3 regions of the Paenibacillus sp. FSL H8-0034 genome follow, and region 2 is predicted to be linked to each of the others. Evidence: riboswitches for the same ligand, from Rfam matches in the RefSeq annotation. Region 2 holds a riboswitch; each other region holds the start of a gene.
The links. A riboswitch is a leader RNA that binds a small molecule or an ion and turns the genes downstream of it on or off. The one in region 2 is predicted to bind cyclic di-AMP.

Region 1 (7,833 bases), 2.9 Mb from region 2:
GTCCGCAAGCTTTCCCTCTCCGACAATCGCGATGACAGATTTCATCGGGAATCCTCCTCTCTCACAAGAACGCCCCAAACCCCTACAAGCCCTTCTTTCAAAAAAGGCTCATTGGCCATATCCATCACATGCAGTCGCTTGCTGTCCCGCTTCAGGATTTGCAAGGCCGCAGCCAAGATTTCAGATGATGTACTCTCTTGTGTGGAAGGAATGATCAGATGGGAGGGTTCTTTTGTTTCCAGTATCACAGAGGCTGCAACGAGTACTGACGGCGGAAGTATCAGTTGTGTGTTTGCTGCGAACCGCAGAGCTTGCTGCAGCACGCTTCTTAAGGCCAATGTCGTATTCAAGCCTACATGACCATACCAAAGGCCGTTTATACCGACCCATACAACAGGAAAGCCGTACAATTCCATACCAAGACCGATCGTTGGCGCCCCCTGTATAAGCGTCAATGACTGCAAATAGTATTTACAGCGTTCGTCCTCGACGTTATCTGGCAGCACTTGACGGATAAAAGGTTTCCGGTTGATCAACGATTTGGTCAATGTGTCAGTCAAGCAAATTAGCAGCCCGCGGCACACTCCTTCTGCGACTGTTTCACCTGCTCCAATACCGATAAACGGTTGAATTGCAGCCCCATTTCCATGAGCATACGGGAATGGAGGCAGTTCTGAAGTGAATAAAGTAGACAATTGCGTTACATATGCTTCAATTCCGGCTAGTCCTGCATCCCGTCGTGCCTCTTCATGAGTCAGACCTGAGCGAATTACATCGGGTAGCAGCTTGGCTGGTCCTTCCGAGAGAGGATCAGCAGCCTGAACACGGCACTGTGCCAACGGCAGCTGCCCCAAATCCCCTTCCTCCCAAGTATGGAAGATTCCTGCTGTGGATGACGTTAGTCTGCTGAAATAGGAAAACCACCCATAAGGCTCTCTTTCCTCTTTAATCAGCGCATCGGGAATTTCAAATTCTTGTACATAGGCTGTACGATCAGGGGCCGTAAGGAGTCCGGTCACGAGCGGATGGGGTACAAATGAATGCCAATCGCCTTCCAGCGTATTTAGATTAAGTACAAAGAAAGCCTGTTGCGCTGCAGATTCAGCCGCTTCCGATAACGCTTTGAGCCACGCAAATACCATGACGTTCGCCAGCATGGTTCCTGCCGTGGACGAGAAGTCGGACGAGAGATGGGTGCTGCCAAGAGCAGCTTGGTGGAGCCGACGCCACGCAGACTCCCAGCAGCCCTCCATGTCCGGATGGACGAGCGGCCCGACCAGTCCTATTTGCTGTATACAGAAAGCCGGCAGCAGCAGCTTCTGCTGTACTTTGCAAACCGCATTCAAGTTCCGAAGCTCCTCGATATGAGCTTCCTGCGAGACGTACAAAATTGAATGAAAGGGCGCGACTGTCTCGTGCCATTCAGTTCTCCCGCTGCGATCCAGACAAAGTTCTTCTATTACGGCCATAGGATCTGTTAAACGAGCATGCTCGACCAATTCCTTCAGCTGTTCACGATCGGTAGGTACGGATTCCGTAATTAGTATGTGGAAACGGAGCCATCCTGATTCAAGCAACGTGTCAGCCAAAGATATCAAAAAAGGACCGCAGCCGATCACCAACACCTTGGTATGAAGATATGGTTTTAAGGGGACGAACGATTCAGAATTTTTCATATCATCCTCCTGAAATGTCAGGTTAGAAATCTACATCCCTACTTACATCTTTTATCGTATGTATGATCGTTTGTCCTTCATGCTTAATTTTGCACATACGAAAAGGACAGACGAATGATAGCATTCGACCCCAATAGATTGGAAAACTTTGATCAGTGTACTTCGGGTTTTCCCATGTTAAGATGAAACTCTCTTAAAAAGACAGCTAGTTTCCAAGCTGAGCATATTGTTTTTTTAAGAGACACCATTCAGGCCGAAGCTTCTTATAGAGGCATGGGGGAACCTATTATTTGGGGTGAAGCCATATTCATGGCCGGGTCCTTACTCTTTGATCCGAACCCGTCAGCTAACCTCATAGGCCGCAAAAAAGAGAGGATGTTCGAAATGATTTTGAAGAAATCTGTATTAACTGGTTTACTCGCTCTGGGTACGGTGGTTGGAGCCACAGCTGCTTCAGCTGCTCCATGCACAGTAACTACAGGTAACGATACGATGACGGTGGTTGCCAAGCAGCAAGGGATTAATTTAAGTGATCTGCTTAAAGCCAATCCACAGATTACCAATGGCAATAACATTTGGCCTGGTATGGTATTGAATCTTCCTGGCATAGGCACAGGTCAAGGATTAGGCTTCGGAACGGACTTCGGTTCAGGAACTGGCGCAGATACAAACGTAGATACAGATACAAATGTAGATACAGGTACTAACGTAGATACAGGTAATGGTGCAGCTGCAAATACAGGGACTGGAACAGGTGTGGAAACAGGTTCAGGTACAGACTCAACAGTTCAGCAAGGGACAACTGAATCCACCTTTGCCAGTCAAGTAGTCGATTTGGTGAATCAGGAACGCGCGAAGGCAGGTCTGAATCCGCTGACTAGTGACAGTGCATTATCGGCTATGGCACTGGATAAAGCGAAGGATATGTACAATAATCATTATTTTGATCATAATTCGCCTACCTACGGTTCTCCATTTGATATGATGAACACGTATGGCATCAAGTATACGTATGCCGGTGAAAACATTGCTATGGGTCAAAAGACTCCGCAGGAAGTCATGACTTCATGGATGAACAGCGAAGGACATCGACAAAATATTATGAATCCTAATTATACAAAAATTGGTGTGTCTTATTATAATGGCGAGTGGGTTCAGGAATTTATTGCGAATTAAGCATATAACCCCTTTTGCCAAAGCGAAGGGAGATAAACAACGAATGAAGCGAGTGAAAGCATTTGTTGTGGGGATCGCGCTGCTTCTTATGAGTCTGGGTACCGTGCATACGGACCAGGCTCAAGCCGCGGCTCTACTAACAAAGGGAATATCAAGCGGAGATGTATGGGATTTGCAGTTCCGTTTAAGAACAATAGGGTATGATCAACATGTACTGGATGGACAATTTGGTTCACAAACCCTGGCAACCGTTCGCCAGTTTCAAAAAGATTATGGATTAACTTCTGACGGAGTTGTCGGCGATCAAACGTGGAAATCGCTAAAAAACTATTCATTAAATCAGGCTGAGTTGGATATCATGGCCAAAGTTATTTATAGCGAGGCTCGTGGTGAACCTTACGAGGGTCAGGTTGCTGTCGGAGCCGTGATTATGAACCGGATACAATCCGGTCAGTTCCCCAATAATATTCATGATGTTGTATTTCAACCGGGGGCATTCACGGCTGTCGATGACGGACAATATACGCTGACCCCTGATGCAACCGCGTATCTGGCGGCGCAGGATGCTTTGCGTGGCTGGGATCCTACGAATCAGTCACTTTATTATTTCAATCCGATAACCGCTACCAGCAAGTGGATCTGGTCTCGACCCCAGACCGTAACCATCGGAAATCATATTTTTGCCAAATAAGAGCATGAAAGACAGTAATCGATAACGGGAGCGTGCTCCCTTTTCGGTCACTGTCTTTTTATTGTCTAACTCATATTAGAATGTTCTCAAAATAATAACAAGCAGAATGTACAGAACCAGAATAACACCTGTGGTAGTTCCCAAACCGTAACCTCCACAACTGCCACAAGAAGCGCCAACTCCACCTACATATCCCATAGTTCCAACCCCCTTCCATTTCACCTAATGTATGTTATGAAGGCAAAAGGCTAATGGATTGGACTCATAAAAAATGTGCGTTTGTAGGGGAGGAACAAGTCGTTCCAAGATAGATAGATTGACGTATGATATGATGTGGGAGAAGCCGCCAACTGCTCCCATGCTAACCCATAGATCACCCCAAAAAAAGACGGATTCCTTCGGGAGTCCGTCTTTGTCGTTATAATTCTCTTCATTAAAACGGCACTCTAACCTGCCTATCGATCAGAGCTATTTTGCAGAACAAACTTCTCCACCACATGCTTAACTCCGTCCTCATTGTTCGACAAGGTCACAAAATCGGCAATTTCCTTAAGCGATTCCACGGCATTACCCATCGCCACACCAAAACCCGCGGCTTCCAGCATTTCATGATCGTTCCAGCTGTCGCCGATTGCCATAACTTCTGACATCTCATAACCAAATCGTTCAGCCAAAAAGCGGATCGCATGCCCTTTAGTACCTTCACGATTCACGATTTCAAGGAAGTGAGGCTTCGATTTCGTAATATGTACGAGATGGCCGATTTCATTGCGAAGCTCAACCGCTACTTCATCCAATCGTCCGGGATCATCGATAATCAACAGCTTGGTCGATGGCTTATCCGCCAGCTCGTGGAACTCGGGATAGACCGTATAAGGGATCTTCGATAGGGCAGCATAATCTCTGCTTTTATCATTATCTGCTTGTACATACAAAATATCCTCTAAATAGGTTTGCAGATGAAGCTCATTGCGCTCGCAATATGCAAAAATATGATGTGCCGCGTCAGTGGGAACAGTACGTTCATAAATCGTTGCGCCATCCTCGGAATTTTTCACCAACGAGCCCTGGTAGGTGATGAGCGGAACATTCAAGCCCAGCTGGGCAGCCATTTGTTTGGCGGATGCATACATCCGGCCGGTTGCCAGTGTCACGGTAACGCCCTGCGCCAAAGCCTTTTCCAAAGCCGCCTTGGTTCCCTCGGTTATTTCCTTACGGTCGTTGATCAGCGTATCGTCGATATCGATTGCCAGCATTTTGTACATCGTGGTTCCACTCCTTTGTCGGTCTACGGCTCTTATTATACATGAGAAGCGTGAACATCGCACTGACTTGGAAGTTGATTATGAATGACACACTACGGGTATGGGAAACCATTTGATCCTGGAGAAAGCATGATCCAACGCTATTCATTTCATGAAATAAATAGACATTGGTCAATAAAAATGGCCAGTTTGGGTACTATAAAAGTGTTGAAAAATTTAATGTTAAGAAATTGTAAACGTTTTATTGACAAAATTGACTACTACCGTGTATGATGAAAACAAGTTAATAGTTGTGTAGGAGAATAGGAGATACACATAAACTGCTTGTTTTATAACAAAGCATTTTATGTGTTTTTTTATTCTCTAAATGTGTACCCGTGTTACCCAGAAAGCTGAATGAACGTGTCAGCGAACATCTGAGTATCCCGGATCAAGGAAGGGAGCTTCAACTCGGCAGAGGTACCATCTGTGAGTGAGAAGGGAACGCTCCCACAACTGATAAACGTAACTTTTCTAAGAAAGGGGTATGCAAATTGTCATCCAATGAAAGCGTTTTAATTAAGGCGGATAGTGCATTACTTAGAAAGAAAAAGTTAGGAGAAAACCTGTTAGCCTATTTGTTTTTGGCCCCTTCCCTGATTCTGTTTATAACCTTTTTATTTTACCCTATGCTGAAATCTGTATACCTTAGCATGACCATTACAGATCCTCGTGGAAGGGTCGTTGAGTTCGTTGGATTGGATAATTTCGCGGATTTGTTAACCTCAGGTCAATTTTATTCGAATTTGAAAGTAAGTTTACTGTTCATTTTGTTAACAGTACCTACTTCGATCATTTGGTCCCTTTTTTTGGCAGCGATCACGCATAACAAATTGCGTGGGATGAAGGTATTTCAGTTTATTTTTTCATTGCCTATTGTTATTTCTGTGGGTACTGGTTCAATTATCTGGTTTTTGTTGTTCCACCCGACGGCGGGTATGCTGAATTATTTCTTAAGTTTTGTTCATATCGGTCCCATTCCGTGGTTAACCGACCCATCCTGGGCACTGGTATCGATTTCCCTCATGACGATATGGATGAACATGGGCTTCCTGTTTATCGTGTTATCCAGCGGGCTGCAGGGTGTTCCTGAGGAAATATATGAAAGCGCCAAAATTGACGGCTCCGGACCTGTGCGGACATTTCTCCAAATTGTTTTGCCACTGTTGACGCCTACGATCTTTTTTGCCCTAATTGTATCAGTAATTGGTGCTTTCCAGACCTTTGGGCAAATTCACATTTTAACTAAAGGCGGCCCCATGAATTCAACCAATGTTGTCGTGTATTCGATTTATCAGGACGCGTTCGTTAATTTCCGTTTCGGGATCGGGAGCGCACAGGCATTGATTTTGTTCCTGATCATCCTGGCCTTGACCTTGTTCCAGTTTAAAGTTTTGGAGAAGAAGGTGCATTATCAATGATTGCAAAGAGAATCACACCGGTTATTCAGTACCTGCTGCTGCTTTTGATGGCTCTCGCGGTTTTGTATCCGCTGTTATTTAGCATATTATCGTCGTTCATGACGGAGAAGGAAGTTTCCAACTTTCCACCGCCCTTATTCCCATCTCAATTGTATTTAGGGAATTTCAAGCAGGCTATCGAAAGCTTCCCCATTATCCGTTTCATTTTGAACAGCTTTATTGTGTCATCGGCAATCATGGTGAGCCAGGTCATTACATCAAGCTTAGCCGCCTATGCCTTTTCCTTCATGAAGTTCAAAGGGAAAAACGCGTTGTTTGCGATCTTTCTCGCTACTATGATGATTCCTTGGGAAGTCACGATTATTCCGAATTACCTGACGATTAAAAGCTGGGGTTGGATGGACAGCTATCAAGGTTTGATTGTGCCTTTTATGGCGGGAGCATTCGGTGTATTTCTACTTCGCCAATTTTTTCTGCAGCTGCCAAACGAGCTGTTCGATGCATCAAAAATCGACGGATGCGGACACATCAGAAACTTTTTCTCGATTGTTCTACCGCTTTCGAGACCGGCTCTTTCAACCCTTGGGGTTTATGTTTTTCTGACGCATTGGAACCACTACCTATGGCCACTGCTAATTACGAATCGACCTTCCATGAGAACGGTGCAAATCGGTGTCGGTATGCTTCAGCATGCTGAGGTTATGTCGTGGAACCTGATCTTGGCAGGGGTAACCTTGGTGCTTTTACCTTCTTTTCTTTTACTGGGTATGGGCGTTAAGCAGCTGGTAGGCGGAATTACCGCAGGAGCTGTAAAAGGATAAACAAGACTTAATGATCCGGCTGTTATTTCAGGCCTATCATAGATGCAATCACTTTGAATGAGGAGAGGGAAAAACGATGAGAAAAAAAGGGTTTACGGGTTTACTAATGGCTTCCATTATGATTTTTCTAGCTGGATGTAACGTAAATATGGGTGAGGGCGACGGTGCTAAAAAAACAACAGAAGCGCCCAAGGCAGGTGAAAGCAAGGCTAGTAGTGCTCCGAAAAAAGTTGTATTCTGGCATGCTATGGGCGGATCGAATACCAAGGTTGTTGAGCAGCTGGTGACCGATTACAACTCATCCCAGAATAAAGTCCAGGTAGAGGCTGTGTACCAGGGCAGCTACGACGACCTGCTCAGTAAGCTGAAAGCTTCGATGGGCACGAATGAGGGCCCTTCCGTTGTCCAGATGTATGAAATCGGAAGCCGCTTTATGATCGATTCCAAGGCGATTACGCCGATGCAAAATTTCATTGATGCCGATAAGTGGGACATTTCGCAGCTGGAGCCGAATATTGCTGGTTACTACACGTTGGGCGGCAAGCTGTATTCGATGCCTTTCAATACGTCTAATCCTATCCTGTACTACAATAAGGATTTGTTCAAAGCAGCTGGTCTTGATCCCGCCAAACCTCCAAAAACATACGAGGAGTTGAAAACAGCGGCTGATGCAATTACGAAATCCGGTAAAGCTACCGGTGCCAACTTTGCGATTTATGGCTGGTTTATTGAGCAGTTTTTTGC
Region 2 (7,833 bases):
CGGCTTCTTCGCTACCCTGATTGCTGGAACTGATCGTAATCGTACCCGTTGGGCTGGCCACCACTTGAAGCTTCATCACTTTCTCGAAGTAGGACAACGGTACATAGGTTTTCTCGTTCGTTAGCTCAGGCACAACCTCAAGCGGAATGTACATTTTGGCGAAGCTGTATTTGTCTTGTCCAATTTGAAGGGACATCCACTGATTGTCTTTGACGAGCTCCAGTGACTGCGTGTCCTGCGTCCAGGTCAGCTTGTAGCCAAGAGCTTCGGCAGCAGCGCGGATGGGTACCATAATTTGATTGTTGGGTCCGACATATAGTGAAGCTTCTTCTGGCGCAAATCCTTTTCCATTGATAACGAGATTAAATTTCAGACCCCCGTAGGAATCCTGTGGAATGGAAGCAGAAATCGGCATTGGTTTCACCGGTGCAGGCTCATTTGGAGCTGCGGATACAACGTTGGTAGCTATAAGAACGCCAGCAATGACTGAACCTAATACTTTAAATTGTTTCATGATGAGTAATACCTCCTGTTGAGTGTTTGAGTAGGATAGGAACCATGAAGCTCCTTGTTGGGTCGTTCTCCATAATTATTAACGTGCAGGCAGCCTGAAATGTTGCAAGTGATTGGAAATCACACTCCGCTTCCAAACTGTACAGTTTGACGAAATTGTCAGCAAATTGCTATCGATTGTCTATTTCATATCGTTCCTCATTCCATTATATTCATTCCAATAGGTACTACGGGAACAAGGATTAATCCTCCAGCAGGATGGCTTGCAGGCTTTGTCGAAAGTAATTAAGAAAGGGATTGTAAAGGAGTTAAGCAAAATGTTCGATCAAGATGTGTATATGACTATCAATCAGGGCGAAACTGCCAAGCAGGATAATCCGTGTTATCTGGTCAAGCAGGAGACGGTTATCGGGCGTGTGTGGGAACAGGTGGTCCCGGACATCCATTTTGCCAGCTCTTATATATCCAGAAGGCATGCTGTCATTGTTGTTGAAAATGATCGTTTCTTTATTATCGATCTGATGAGCAAGCATGGAACCCGGGTTAATCATACGGTCATTGGTAATAACAAGCCTTTTTTGCTTCATGATGGCGATATCATTAGTCTGGCAAGAGGAGTTGCGGAGCTTACTTTTCATAATAAGAACGAAAAGCGTGTCGGGGATACACAGGAATTTCCGCTCCCTACCGAGGAAGACAAGGAAGAACATCATGGCCTGCTTGTTAATATGGAACGGAGGGAGATCATCATTGACGGTGTGCAAATTTACTTATCCAGTAAGGATACCGAGCTGTTTGGTCTGCTGTATCAAATGGCTAACACCGCTGTCAGCTATGATGAAATCCGGATGAACATATGGCCTGAAAGAGCTGCGAATGGAATCGATGATGTTCCTGATGTAGGTCGCGAGGAAGTCAACACCTTAGTGTATCGATTACGCAAGAAGCTGGCTAAATATGGAAAATATATTATTTCCGTGCCCCGCTACGGGTATATGCTGGATTTGCAGCAGATGCTGCCCAAGCTGCGCGGCTATAAAGAATAACATTTGAAAGGACTGTTCCATATATGAATCCTCCCAAACACATTGTATCTGCTGCGACAATCGTGATTAATGATAATAATGAAATATTGCTTATCAAGGGACCAAAAAGAGGTTGGGAAATGCCCGGAGGACAAGTTGAAGAAGGCGAGTCGTTACACAACGCTGCTATTCGAGAAACTAAGGAAGAATCAGGAGTTGATGTTGAGATCATAAAATTTTGTGGAGTATTTCAAAATGTAGAGAGATCAATAGTCAATACATTATTTTTAGCAAGACCAATTGGAGGACAGCTAACGATAACGAATGAAAGCTTGGAAACTAAATATTTTCCAATAGAAGAGGGGTTGAGTATGGTGACATGGCAGAACTTTAGGCAACGGATTGAATATTGTTTAAACGCGGAGTCTCAACCATTTTATATAGAATTTTGAGTACTATTATAGAGACAGGTTGATATAGTGACCATAGATGAACATTTGTAAATGTAATTCGCCGCTCATATACGCTGAGTGGTTATTTACGTTCTTACCCATATACTTTTAAGCATATGTTGTCATTCTTATTGAAAATAGCTCTTTGTAGTCATACAACTTTTTAGCTGTATCTTGTAAAGTAGTAAGGTGCAAGAAATTCGGCAAAGAAAGGTGTAATATATGCAAAAAACGACTGTTTGTCCAAGTTACCCGGATAGCTGGTTCTATGCTTGGGATTATGAAGCGACAAAGACTGATTTGGGGGATTACCATTGAATGAAAACGTATATCAAGCGATATCTTGTTGGAGCCGGTATTCTCGTCGCTGCAATTGCGATCTCAATGGTCGTCAAGATTGAAGTTATCCCTCCCGATCATACACGGCTTATTCTGGAACGATCCAGCCGAGTCTTTATATCACCTCCGTGCTTTAATCAGGCAGTGATTTCGAACAATCTGTCCGAATCAACTTTAAAAAAGGCAAAGGAGCTTGAATACATAGCGGATTCAGCCTGTACTGAACAATCACTTACTGCAGTTCATAAGTCTTTATTACTTGCATGTCTAGAACAAATCGGACTAAGTAAGGGCAACTGGAACTGGTAAAAAGCACCCAGGTTGCCCTTGCAATTGGCTTGCCATCATTGAGGACGAACCTGCCGTCTGTATTCGCTGGGTGACATCCCGTAGCGCAAACGAAATGAACGATTAAAATGGGTATAGTTGGCAAACCCGCAAAGAAAGGAAACCTCCTGCAAGGTTGAGCCACCGATCAAAATGCGCTCTTTGGCAATTGACAAACGAACCTCGATGGCATAATCCATCACCGATTGATTAAACGCCTCCTTGAAAAGCTGCGAAGCCCGGGACACGCTAAGGCCAACAGCCGTTGAGACGTCCCTGAGCGTAATGGGCTCCGTAGCATTTTTCTCTATGAACATTTTGATTTGGTTGGACACCGAGCGTTCATAGGGATTAGAGCTGACGCCACCTGAAATCAGACGATTCATATGCAACAGAATGCTTCGGCATAAATAATCCATGATGTCGGGATTGGAGTCCTTCACTCTCCGCTTTTCATAGACCAGATGCCGCCAAATGGAAATCAGCATTTCGTCTACACCTACATTCAGCTTGACTTCTTGTTTGTAGTCCTCCCACCATTCCAGCATCCATTCATTGAGCTCCACGCTTAGAAAGTAGTCCCCGCTCGGCGGCTCATTGCTGCCAAGCTGAACCATCAGCTCATAGCTGTCCCCAGGTTTGCATAGCAGGAGATCGCCTGGGCGAATTGTGTATAAGGTGCCATTCACCAAAGCTTGGCAGAAGCCCTCTGTTTGCAGCCGCACTAGAAAATACTTCAAGCCATGCGCCTGGTTAGAATAATAACTCCGTGTGTGCCGGGAATACCCTGCAGTAACAATTCGCATCATAAGTCACCTGGATCCGCCTTAGTATAAGTAAGATACATCAATTGGTTGTAACCGATAACATTGATTGTATTTCAAAGGAAACCCTATGTAAAGCCTTCATATACATAGAATGCTGACGATAAGATAAGTGAATAAAATTGGATAATAGGTAAAGGACTTCAAAACTGAATTCCTGTATACTGAACAATGTTAGGCTTATGTCAATTTGACCCAAATGATCACTAAGCTATAAACCTACATAGGGAATTAGAGGAGGAAGCATCATGGCAAATCAGTTAAGATTAGGTATTGTTGGCGTCGGCAACATTTTTCGGGTATCACATGTACAGCCATTGCAAGCACATCCTGAGGTGGAGATCGTCGCTGTTTGTGATATCAATCAAGAACGTGCTGAGTCCGTTGCAGCAGAATTTGGCATCCCTTCCGCATACGCTGACTACCGTGAGCTGCTAGGGCGTGATGATATCGATGTGATCGATATTTGTACTTCGAATTACTTTCATTCCGAAATCGCAATTGCAGCCTTGAAGGCCGGCAAGCATGTATTCTGCGAGAAGCCGGATGCCATCAATCCTGAGGAAGCCCAGAAAATGGCCGATGCAGCCAAAGCCAGCGGCAAGGTGCTGATGACGATGAGAAACAACCGCTTCACACCAGCCTCCAGCTATTTAAAGCGTTATATTGACGAAGGGCATATGGGTGAGATTTATACAGGTCGCTGCGGTTGGGTTCGTCGTAGAGGCATTCCCGGAAAAGGCGGCTGGTTCACAACGAAGGAGCTTTCTGGTGGCGGCTCGTTAATTGACTTAGGTGTCCATTTCATCGATTTGGCTGTATGGCTGATGGGCAACCCGAAGCCGGTGGCGGTTGCTGGTGCGACCTATACCAAATTCGCTAATAATGAAATTTCCAACTCTGTCCACAGCCGTTTCGGTGAAAAGAAAGAAGGCGGAACCTTTGACGTCGAGGATCTTGCTATTGGATTTATACGTTTTGAGAACGGAGCTACACTGCAAATTGAGTTCAGCTGGGCCTCCAATATTCTTGAGGATGCGAACTTCGTCGAGCTTCGCGGCACCAAAGCGGGCAGCAATTTGCGGAATGGCGTGCTGCAGCTATATTCCGAAGCAGCAGGCCAATTGACGAACATCACCCCTGTCCTGAAAAAAGATGCGCCTCCAGGCCACGCAGAGCATCTTAGGCATTTTATCGAGGTCGTCCAGCAGCGAGCAGAGCCGATCAATCTGCCGGAGCATGGCGTTGATATGATTAAAATTTTATCAGCCATCTATAAATCTGCGGAAACCGGCAGAGAGGTTGTTCTGTAGTCTTCGGACTCCCATCATGTATTGTGTGAGGCTGTTTGTGATCCTCTGATCTCAGACTGTTAATCACCTGTTTCCATCCACCCTGGGCGGATGGCATTAACCTTAATGTCATCCTTGCCCTCCATTTGTTGTTACGCAGTACAATAACATAATAATCAATTATGCAGATGACGGCACAGCAAAAAAGCCTGCCCCCGATCCCGGCTGACAATTTACTGTCAACAAAGCTTGGCCGAGAGGCGATCCCAACCAAAGATCCATAGTCCAATGAAGGTAGACTCCATAAAGAAAGCAAGGCCTCAATGGCCAACGGAGCTCCAAACATATCACCTACGAACCTATGACAATCCCGATGGCAAAATTGATCAGAAAGAGCTTACCCCAGAATTGAGCCATCTTCCTGTACACTTCCCGTCCTTTTACCACATAAACGGTTTCCATAATAGCAATTAGCAGAGCGAGACAATTCACCCCAATTGTTCACTATGCAGAAGCTGTTTTAAATATTCGAAGCCTTCAATCGGTAACCGATACCCCAGACAGTCCCAATCATGGCGGCAGCAGCAGGGGACACAGACTGTAATTTTTCACGAACGCGTTTAACATGGGAATCTACAGTGCGATGATCTCCATGGTCTTCATAGCCCCACACATCACGAAAAAGCTTGTCTCTTGTGCAGGTGATTCCTTCGTTCATTACTAAATATCGCAGCAGCTCATACTCCCTGAGAGTTAAGGAAATCTCGCGTCCATCTGCAAGTACTCTGCGGGCATCATGCTCGATTATAAGATGGGGCAGCATAAATCTGTTTGCGGGTGATTGGGTGGCAGACCAGAATTTGCCGGGTTGTGTCCGTTTAAGGATAGCTTGAATTCGGCATGTGAATTCCCTTGGACTAAAAGGTTTGGTCACATAATCATCGACCCCTGCTTTGAAGGCATGGATCGTATCGTCTTCATTATCCTTGGCTGTAAGCATAAGCAGGGGAGTAGTTTTTACTTGCTTGACCATCTGACAAATTTCCAGTCCACTCAGACCCGGCATCATCCAATCCAGCACAATGATGTCATAATCGTTATCCACCGCTTTATGCAAAGCATCGTTGCCATTGTCGGATTCCTCAACACAAGCTCCGTCTTTCTCCAGATACATGCGTACGATTGTGCGTATACGTTCTTCGTCATCGGCGACCAATACTCTGTATTTGCTTGTCATCTATTATCACCTCACCTGCCTTTTATTGTATCTATCATTTTTCACAAAGGCATGACTACATTGAGCTATTTCAATAACGGAAAGGTGAACAAAGCATGAAGGCTTTGTGAAATGCAAATAGGAATGGAAAACTTTGTGCAGTGCTCGTCGGTAAATCCCGTGTTAAAATGGAACTCTCTTAAACCATATCCAGCATCAAGCTGTGCATACGGGTATTGTGAGAGATTCATATCAGGCCGAAGCTTCCACAAGAGGCATGGGGAACCCAATCTTTGGGGTGAAGCCGTATTTATGGCCGGGCGATTGCTCTTTGACCCGAACCCGTCAGCTAACCTCGTAGGCCTTAAAAAAGAGAGGATGTTTGCAATGTTTTTGAAGAAGTCCGTATTAACCGGTTTACTTGCCTTGGGTACAATTGTTGGCGCCACGGCGGTTTCGGCTGCTCCGTATTCGGTAACAGGCAACGATACGATGTGGACGATAGCCCAGAAGTATGGAATTAGCTTAAGCTCCCTTGTTCAAGCCAATCCACAGGTTACCAATGCCAATAATATTTGGCCTGGCATGGTATTGAATATACCCGGAACAAGCTCAAGTGCTCCAGCTCCGCAGGGAACAGGCACCCCGACAACCACCTCCACCTTTGCGAGTCAAGTGGTTAATTTGGTTAATCAGGAACGCACCAAAGCAGGCTTGAAGACATTGGCAAGCGATAGTGCATTATCGGCTATGGCCTTGGATAAAGCGAAGGATATGTATAACAATCATTATTTTGATCATACCTCTCCTACCTATGGCTCCCCCTTTAACATGATGAAATCGTATGGTATTCGATATACGTATGCAGGTGAAAATATTGCCATGGGTCAGAAGACTCCACAGGATGTGATGACTGCCTGGATGAACAGCGCAGGGCATCGACAAAATATTTTGAGCCCTAATTATACGAAAATTGGCGTAGCTTATTATAATGGCGAGTGGGTTCAGGAGTTTATTGCGAATTAAGCTTGTATGCAGGCGTCGCTCTGAACAAAGACAGTAACCGATTAAGGAATCCAATTCCCTTCGGGTTACTGTCTTTTTGACTATATCACGATATTAACGGTTTATGTTAGATGAATGTTCTCGAAATAATAACAAGCAGAATGAATAAAACAAGAATTACACCTGTGCTAGTTCCCAGACCCAAACCTGCACAGCTCCCACAACCTACGCCAGCTCCGCCTAAATATCCCATATTTCCAGCCTCCTTCCGTGTGACCTTCTGTATGTTATGATGGTCAGAGGCTGATGGATTGTACTTATACAAAATGTGCGCTTGTAGGGGAGGAACTTGTCGTTCCTTCATTGATAGATTTACATATGCTATGTTGTGGGAGAAGCCGCCAACTGCTCCCATGCTAACCCATAGATCACTCCAAAATAGACGGTTGCCTTCACGGGATCGTCTATTTTCCTTTTGTGAAATGAAAATGTCAGCAAGTTGTGATCGTTTGTCTATGTAACTGATTGCCATACTTCATTATATTTAGTATGGTAAGCCGCATTTACGGATAATAGATAACTTATATGCAAAGGGGGATTATCCTTGAAAACATCCAAATGGTTGATCGTGGGATTTCTGCTGCTGCTCATTACCGGCTGTCGGAACGAAGCATCCAAACCTAAAGCGATGACGCCCGAGCAGGTCTTCGATTCTTATATGGCCGCGTGGCAAAAGGGACAATATGAAGATATGTATGCGATGCTGTCGTCAGATTCCCAAACCAGACTATCGCAAGAGCAGTTCGTTAAGCGTTACTCCTCCATTTATGAAGGAATCGG
Region 3 (7,833 bases), 4.1 Mb from region 2:
GGCTGGCATCCGCAAGATGCCAAAGATATGACGCCTGAAGATCTGGAATGGATCGAGCAGCTGTGCAGCCATCCCAAGGTTGTCGCTATTGGAGAAATCGGACTCGACTATTATTGGGATACTTCTCCCAAAGATGTCCAGGACAAGGTGTTCCGTCAACAAATTCGGCTCGCCCGCAAGCTGGGTATGCCCATAGCCATTCATAACCGTGATGCTCACCATGATATTATTCAGGTACTGCGTGAGGAGAAGGCAGCCGAGGTCGGCGGCGTGATGCATTGCTTCTCTGGCAGCTGGGAAACGGCGAAGCAATGTCTGGATATGAATTTTTATATTTCCTTTGGAGGACCTGTGACCTTTAAGAATGCCAAGCAGCCAAAAGAAGTGCTGGACAAGGTACCTCTGGATCGATTGTTGATCGAAACGGATGCCCCTTATCTGACGCCTCACCCCTACCGCGGCAAGCGGAATGAGACTGCTTATGTGAAATTAGTCGCAGAAACTGCTGCTCAAATTAAAGGCCTTACACTTGAACAAATTGCTCAAATTACTACCCAAAATGCCATTACATTATTCGATCTAAAATGAATCATTTGTGGGTGGTGAGAAGCTTTGTTTTTATCGGTCTAGGGGATATCGCAAGTAAATATACACATGCATAATGAAAATGAGAGATAAATAGGGTTTTTATCGGTAAAAACCTGAATTATGGCCTAATTCAATTGAAATTCACCGTTTTTTGCCCTGTTTGTATACTTTACAAGTTCACACCGGAGAGCGTAAACTCAATATTAACTTAATACGATTACCAATTTTCCATTTTCGCTGAGTTTCCTAATGGGAAACGGGGGAACCAAAAAGTGATCTGCACATTGCATTCAATGGGGCAAAAGTCACGATTTCTGGGGTGAATCTTTCGGATAGAATCACGTGTTTACGCGTATGCGATTCAATCCAAAGTAGGGCGACTCTCAAGTCCGAATCCGTCAGCTAACCTCGTAAGCGTTAAGAGAGAGGTAACGATTGTCGTGTACTTTATTTCACCACGCCGGTGAAATAATATAAGAGTCACGGGAAGAGTCCTCTTCTCCGCTGACTTTTTTTGTGTTCTCCCGTCATTATAGCAGGGGTTCCGGAACAGGCCGACATCTTACACTGGGGAGGTGTTGAACGCACTCAGAAAGAACGATATGGAACGTAGATTGCAGCCCTTTAGTTTCTAGACAAATGCGCCTCGATTTTGAATGGAAAAGCCGAAGCCGTTTATCCTCGTTTAACGAAAGATTGCAAAACCTAAACCATAGTCGCGTCAGATGAATCATGTGATACACTCGACGGCGGGGCTTTAAGGAGGACCGAATAAGTGGGAGCTATTGAGTATGAGCAACCCCATGTAAGACGATCATCCAGCATGTCCTTCGCATTGCGATGGAAGCATGAAAACTTGCGTTTGATTTCGATCGTTTCACTGATTTCAATCGCTATCGCTTTCATGTTTTTAATGATGTTATACGGCACGGCTACCAAGCGGGTATCTGTGGTTGTCAATGGACAAGAATCAGTTGTGTATACGAAGCAATGGATTCTGCAACGTTTACTGGATGAACAGGGGATTTCTATTGGAGAGCATGATCGTCTCTCCGCATCGCTGGATGCAAAGGTAAATACGGGCGACCGCATTGCCATTGACCATGCGAAACCGTTACAGCTTACAGCTGACGGAGAAGTAAAAACCTTCTACACAGTGGCCAAAACTGTAGGAAGCGCTTTGCAGGAATTTCAAGTCTCGATCGGAGAGCTTGATAAGGTGAGTCCTGCGCTTGACACCGAATTATCTGAAACCGGTGTAGTTCAAATTGTTCGCGTTAAGAAAGAAAAAGAAGAGTTCTCGGAAAAGATAGCCTTTGATGTTGAGAAGCAAAGTGATGCGCAGCTCCCTAAGGGCAAGGAACAGATTGTACAAGAGGGTCAAGAGGGCGTAATTGTAAAAACAAAAGAGAAGTTGTTTGAGGATGGAAAGCTGGTATCAGAAGCAGTAGTGGATGAAAAGGTTCAATCCGAGCGTGTTAACAAAATTGTGGCAATAGGTACAAAAAATCCGGTTACGGTTTTATCTGCTTCTTCACCGAGCATTCAGGAATTATCCAAGAGTGGCTTGAAATTTAACGTAAAACAGGTTATAAATAATGTGACCCTGACTGCTTATTCAGCTGGTGTATCATCGACTGGCAAGAGCAGCGAGCACCCGCAATATGGGCTCACTGCGACAGGTACGAGAGTAATGGAAGGTCGAACGATTGCGGTGGATCCCACAGTGATTCCACTTGGCTGGTGGATATATATAGACGGGCTTGGATTCCGCAGAGCAGAGGATATTGGTAGTGCAGTCAAGGGGAACAAAATCGATGTTTATTTTGATAGCAACGATTATGCGAACCGTTTTGGCATGAAGCGAGGAAATACTATCTATGTAATCGGACCAAACAAGCCAACGTCAGACTAACAGTCGGCAATTGGGGCAGACTCATCATATATAGCATTACAGGAAGAGAAGAGGAATCCCTCTTCTTTTTTCTGCTTTGAAAGGTAAGGTGCAGGTGTGATTAAAGAAATGATTGTGGTAGAGGGGAAAGACGATACAACGGCAATCAAACGCGCTGTTGATGCCGAAACGATCGAGACCGGAGGTTCTGCGATTAACAAGGATATTATCCGGCGGATCAAGCTGGCGCAGCAGCGACGGGGAGTCATTGTGTTTACCGATCCTGACCACGCGGGGGAACGAATTCGCAAAATCATTACAGCCCAGGTTCCGGGATGCAAGCACGCCTTTATAACGCGAGAGGATGCGACCAGCAAAGGGGACATAGGAGTCGAGAATGCGTCGGTCGATACAATACGGAAAGCGCTAGAGAACGTGCGCACCGATTATGAAGCGGCGGAGTCGGATATTACACTGGAGGACCTGATAGCAGCGGGACTCATCGTTCATCCCCAAGCAGCGGCGAGACGCATGGAGATGGGCAAGCGGCTTGGCATAGGCTACTGCAATGGCAAACAGTTTTACAACCGCTGTCGAATGTTTCGAATCACACGTGAAGAATTTGCAGCTGCCTGGCAGCAACTTGAACAAGAAGAGGGCTGAAGGATGGATACGAACCAACGGACAGAGCAAATGGATATTGCCTCACCCAAAAGAACAAATGATTTGCTGAAAAAACATAGCCTTGTATTAAAAAAGAGCTTGGGCCAGAATTTTTTGGTGGACCCTAACATTCTACATAAGATCGTAAGCTCGGCAGATCTGGATGTAAACAAAGGCGTGCTGGAGATCGGTCCTGGTGTCGGAGCTTTGACTCAACAGCTTGCCAAAAAAGCGGGTAAGGTTGTCGCTATCGAGATTGATCAAAGGCTGCTTCCGTTGCTTACAGAAACCTTGGCGGGGTACGCTCATGCGAGCGTTATTCATGGCGATATATTGAAGGTCGATCTGCAGGCTTTATTTCAAGAACAGTTTAAGGATTTTGCTCAAGTAAGTGTTGTGGCCAATCTTCCTTATTACATCACAACGCCGATTATTATGAAGCTGCTGGAGGAGAAGCTGCCTCTCGAGTATATCGTTGTCATGATTCAAAAGGAGGTAGCCAGTCGGATGTCAGCCAAACCGGGTGGCAAGGAATATGGAAGCCTGAGTATAGCTGTTCAATACTACTGCGAGCCTGAGGTCGTCACGATTGTTCCCAAAACCGTGTTTATCCCCCAGCCGAACGTAGATTCAGCTGTTATCAGACTGAAAGTGCGTCAGCAGCCGGCTGTCGAGGTCGAGGATGAGGCTTTCTTTTTTGAGGTGGTCCAGGCCTCATTCGTTCAACGCAGGAAAACCATCTATAACAATCTGGCAGTCCGCTATTTCACCAAAGAAACCAAGGGGCAGCTGGAGGCTATTTTGTTGGAGGCTGGCATTGACCCTGTGAGACGCGGTGAAACGCTTTCTATGGAGGAGTATGCCCGTTTAAGCAGTTGTTTGTCCAAGGCACTGGGCAGAGCTTAAATCGCCTGTATGGTGACCCTGCTCGGTATTCACCAATGGCTGTGAAGCGCCATAAGATACACGAGGAGGCGATTGCCCATGAAACAGGGAGATCTGGTTACTCGTAGATCTTATGATAATGATATTGTGTTTAAAATTCAGGACGTTATACAGCGGCAGGCTCTCCTAAGAGGAGTGGATTATCGTTTGCTTGCTGATGCGCCTCTGAGTGACCTGCTAAGTGCCCCACAGCTGGATTCATATCCGCCCGCAAGCAGAGTGCATCCTCCTTGGATGGACATGATTCGCAGTAATGAGGTTCAGCAAATGTTATTGCCTTCGATGGATTCACATGGGGCGAAGGCAGCGCCTAACGAGAGCATAGCTATGAGATATTTTGAATTACCGGGCAAAGTGCTGCATTTGGACGGAGATCCCGCTTACTTACGAAAATGCATGAACCTGTATGGTGAGCTCAGGGTGCCAGCAGAAGGCTTTTACGTGTCTGAGGTCAAGATGGCTGAGGCCTTGTATCGCTTGCTGCCGCAAACGAAGCCGGATATTCTCGTCATTACAGGTCATGATGGCATTCTCAAAAATCGCAGAAGCGATATGAACCAGCTGGGCAGCTACAAAAACTCTTATCATTTTGTTCAGGCAGTCAAGGTGGCCAGACAATATGAGAAAAACAAGGATGAGTTGACCATTATTGCCGGAGCCTGTCAGTCCCACTTTGAGGCGCTGCTGCAGGCAGGTGCCAATTATGCCAGCTCACCGGCCCGTGTGCTCATTCATGCGCTAGATCCGCTCTGTGTCGCAGCTAAGGTAGCCTTTACTCCGATTCGTGATACCGTCAATGTGGCAGGTGTTATAGGCTTGACCCATAGCGGCTTTGAAGGAATGGGCGGTATTGAATCGCGCGGCAGCTTTCGCAGAGGAGTTCCTCAATTTCAATAGGACGGCTGACCAGAACGCCTTAGGGCGTTTTTTCTTTGGGCAATTATTTGGAGTGACGATACAGAATAAAGGTCTTCAACTGCAATTTTGACATTTCTGTGAACGTCATTAAACTTTTGCACACCTAAAATTGACTCAATTAAGCAAAAATGCCGTTGACAATAGCTTTGGACCACTGCTATAATATTTAACCTCATTTGACATAACCCCACTAATGCGGTATACTTTAGTAAGAAAGAGGTGGAGTGGTCAAATGGCTAAAAATGCGCTGTTGGATATCAAACGCAGTTTGGAACCTCATGTCGGACAAAAAATCATGTTAAGAGCAAATGGTGGTCGCCGTAAAACGATTGAACGTTCCGGTGTGTTAGAAGAAACCTACCCATCTGTTTTTATTGTGAAGCTTGATCAGGAACAAAATGCCTTTAAACGTGTTTCTTACAGTTATGCAGACATCCTCACTGAATCTGTTGAGGTTACGGTGTGTCAGGCTGATGGAGAACTACGGATTGCTATACATCAATAATTACATAAACAGCATACCCTTGGCGGGTGTGCTGTTTTTTGTTATAATATCAGAATTTATATGTTTTCAGCAGAGCTGAATATTCTGATATTGCAAGAAAAGCAACCTAGTGGACACGAATGTATCTTCACCGAATAGGCTTCGATCAGAAGCTTTTCTTACAGTGGATCGTATGAGAGCGGGGCAATGCGGGGATACTACAACCATCTTACCGAAAGGAAGGGTGGTTCGTATGTCACGCAGAGGCCGAAGCCGGGGAGTTATGTCTGAAGGGTTTAAGTACGAGCTTGCAAAGGACTTGGGTTTTTATGAAACCGTACAGCGAGAAGGCTGGGGCGGTATACGTACTAAGGACGCCGGAAATATGGTGAAAAGGGCGATTCAGATTGCCGAGCAGGCTTTAAAGCAGCAATCACAGCCTCCATTCAGGTGACCTCACAGCGATTCTATTCAGGCTGAAGCATGCATTAAGCGGCTTTAGCTTTTTTTTGTTCGTTTTTTGGTATAGTATAAACATATAGAAGCATAGAGCCGCAAAGAAGGTGTCGTAATGAAGGTTTTTGAGAAGGCTCCGGCCAAAATTAATTTATTACTGGATGTTTTGCGCAAGCGCGAGGATGGATATCATGAGGTTGAAATGATTATGACGATGGTCGATCTGTCCGACAGAATAGAGATGCAGGAATTGCCTCGTGACACGATTATCATTTCCAGTCAAGCCGGCTATATACCGCTGGACGAGAAGAATTTGGCGTTTCAAGCGGCTCGGTTGATTAAGGACCGTTATGATGTGAAGCAAGGTGTTTACATACATTTGGATAAAAAGATACCGGTAGCTGCGGGCTTGGCAGGCGGCAGCAGCGATGCCGCAGCCACTCTGCGTGGATTGAACAGATTATGGAAATTAAACATTCCTGCTGAGGAAATGCAGGTTCTGGGAGCTGAGCTGGGCTCGGATGTGCCCTTTTGTGTAACGGGAGGGACAGCGATCGCTCGCGGCCGTGGAGAGAAGCTGGAGCCTATTGAGGCGCCTCCGCAATGCTGGGTTGTGCTGGCCAAGCCTCCGATCAATGTATCGACCTCCGAGATCTACGGAAAGCTGCGTGCCAATCAGATTGTCAACCATCCTTCCGCGTCTGATGTTCTGGAGGCAATTCGACTGAAGCGGTTTGATTTATTATGTGAGCGGTTGGGCAACGTGCTGGAAGAGGTTACACTGGATCTTTATCCCGAGGTTAGGCAGTTGAAGGAGTGTATGGTTAGATTGGGTGCCGATGGCGTATTGATGTCAGGCAGCGGTCCGACCGTATTCGGACTGGTCTCTAGGGAAGCGAAGGTGGCAAGAATATACAATGGGCTGCGGGGTTTTTGCAAGGATGTATATGCGGTTCGTCTTTTGACCTGATTAGGGGGAGAGCTATCTGCAGAAATGATGAAATGTTAGTTCTATGTTAGAATAATTTTCATGGACATCTTGAATAAATACGTATAAAAATGGTATATTCTCATTATAATATTCGGATTTTAATGAATTTTACCATGAGGGGGTGCACTATGAAAAAAATGAAAAGAAGTGCAAGGTTGGTCGAAATGACGCAATACTTGCTTTTTCGCCCCCATACACTGATTCCTTTAACTACATTTGCCGATAGGTATAATTCAGCAAAGTCTTCAATCAGTGAGGATTTGGCGATCATTAAGGAAGTGTTTGAGGAGGAGCGACTTGGCGATCTGCAAACGCTGGCTGGAGCAGCCGGAGGAGTGAAATTTATTCCTAAGGTTTCGAAAGCGTACTCTTTGCAATTTATCCAAGGGATATGCCGACAATTGGAGCAGCCGGAACGGATCCTGCCTGGCGGGTATATGTATATGTCCGATATTATGGGGCAGCCGCTTATTTTGAATGAGGTTGGCAAAATGTTTGCGACAGCATTTGCTGCGAAAGATATCGATGTGGTGATGACCGTTGAGACCAAGGGAATACCGCTTGCTTATGCAACGGCGACATTTTTGAATTTACCTGTCGTTATCGTACGACGTGATAATAAGGTGACTGAAGGCTCGGCAGTGAGTATTAACTATGTTTCTGGCTCCAATAAACGGATTCAGACGATGTCCTTGTCGCGTCGGGCGATGAAGGAAGAGTCGCGCGTGTTGATTATAGATGATTTTATGCGTGTGGGCGGTACGGTTCATGGCATGATGGATTTATTGCAGGAGTTTAAAGCGACAGTTAAAGGCGTAGGGGTGTTCGTTGAATCCGGTGAGGTGGAAGAGCATCTGGTAGAGGACTATATTTCACTGGCCAAGCTGTCAGGTG

Region 1: linked by a shared signal. The riboswitch ahead of NST47_RS34295 (CAP domain-containing protein) and the one ahead of NST47_RS21630 (CAP domain-containing protein) in region 2 are both predicted to bind cyclic di-AMP.
Region 3: linked by a shared signal. The riboswitch ahead of NST47_RS03140 (3D domain-containing protein) and the one ahead of NST47_RS21630 (CAP domain-containing protein) in region 2 are both predicted to bind cyclic di-AMP.

The regions. Positions count from the first base shown of each region.
Region 1 is NZ_JBBOBS010000001.1:7,672,510-7,680,342, reverse strand. Features, by position in the region: gene NST47_RS34305 (TOMM precursor leader peptide-binding protein) at 1-45, opposite strand, end outside; gene NST47_RS34300 (bacteriocin maturation protein) at 42-1,676, opposite strand; cyclic di-AMP (ydaO/yuaA leader) riboswitch at 1,918-2,053, shown strand; gene NST47_RS34295 (CAP domain-containing protein) at 2,061-2,852, shown strand; gene NST47_RS34290 (cell wall hydrolase) at 2,896-3,543, shown strand; gene NST47_RS34285 (hypothetical protein) at 3,619-3,741, opposite strand; gene NST47_RS34280 (Cof-type HAD-IIB family hydrolase) at 3,999-4,808, opposite strand; gene NST47_RS34275 (carbohydrate ABC transporter permease) at 5,342-6,268, shown strand; gene NST47_RS34270 (carbohydrate ABC transporter permease) at 6,265-7,089, shown strand; gene NST47_RS34265 (ABC transporter substrate-binding protein) at 7,166-7,833, shown strand, end outside.
Region 2 is NZ_JBBOBS010000001.1:4,804,268-4,812,100, reverse strand. Features, by position in the region: gene NST47_RS21670 (copper amine oxidase N-terminal domain-containing protein) at 1-514, opposite strand, end outside; gene NST47_RS21665 (FHA domain-containing protein) at 831-1,559, shown strand; gene NST47_RS21660 (NUDIX hydrolase) at 1,583-1,990, shown strand; gene NST47_RS21655 (hypothetical protein) at 2,309-2,638, shown strand; gene NST47_RS21650 (AraC family transcriptional regulator) at 2,674-3,465, opposite strand; gene NST47_RS21645 (Gfo/Idh/MocA family protein) at 3,729-4,793, shown strand; partial or broken gene NST47_RS21640 (cytochrome ubiquinol oxidase subunit I) at 5,018-5,255, opposite strand; gene NST47_RS21635 (response regulator transcription factor) at 5,293-6,009, opposite strand; cyclic di-AMP (ydaO/yuaA leader) riboswitch at 6,234-6,367, shown strand; gene NST47_RS21630 (CAP domain-containing protein) at 6,376-7,014, shown strand; gene NST47_RS21625 (YjcZ family sporulation protein) at 7,121-7,246, opposite strand; gene NST47_RS21620 (penicillin-binding transpeptidase domain-containing protein) at 7,598-7,833, shown strand, end outside.
Region 3 is NZ_JBBOBS010000001.1:694,575-702,407, forward strand. Features, by position in the region: gene NST47_RS03135 (TatD family hydrolase) at 1-588, shown strand, start outside; cyclic di-AMP (ydaO/yuaA leader) riboswitch at 814-1,021, shown strand; gene NST47_RS03140 (3D domain-containing protein) at 1,364-2,503, shown strand; gene rnmV (ribonuclease M5) at 2,600-3,145, shown strand; gene rsmA (16S rRNA (adenine(1518)-N(6)/adenine(1519)-N(6))-dimethyltransferase RsmA) at 3,149-4,051, shown strand; gene yabG (sporulation peptidase YabG) at 4,130-4,987, shown strand; gene veg (biofilm formation stimulator Veg) at 5,241-5,513, shown strand; gene NST47_RS03165 (small, acid-soluble spore protein, alpha/beta type) at 5,746-5,946, shown strand; gene ispE (4-(cytidine 5'-diphospho)-2-C-methyl-D-erythritol kinase) at 6,064-6,918, shown strand; gene purR (pur operon repressor) at 7,068-7,833, shown strand, end outside.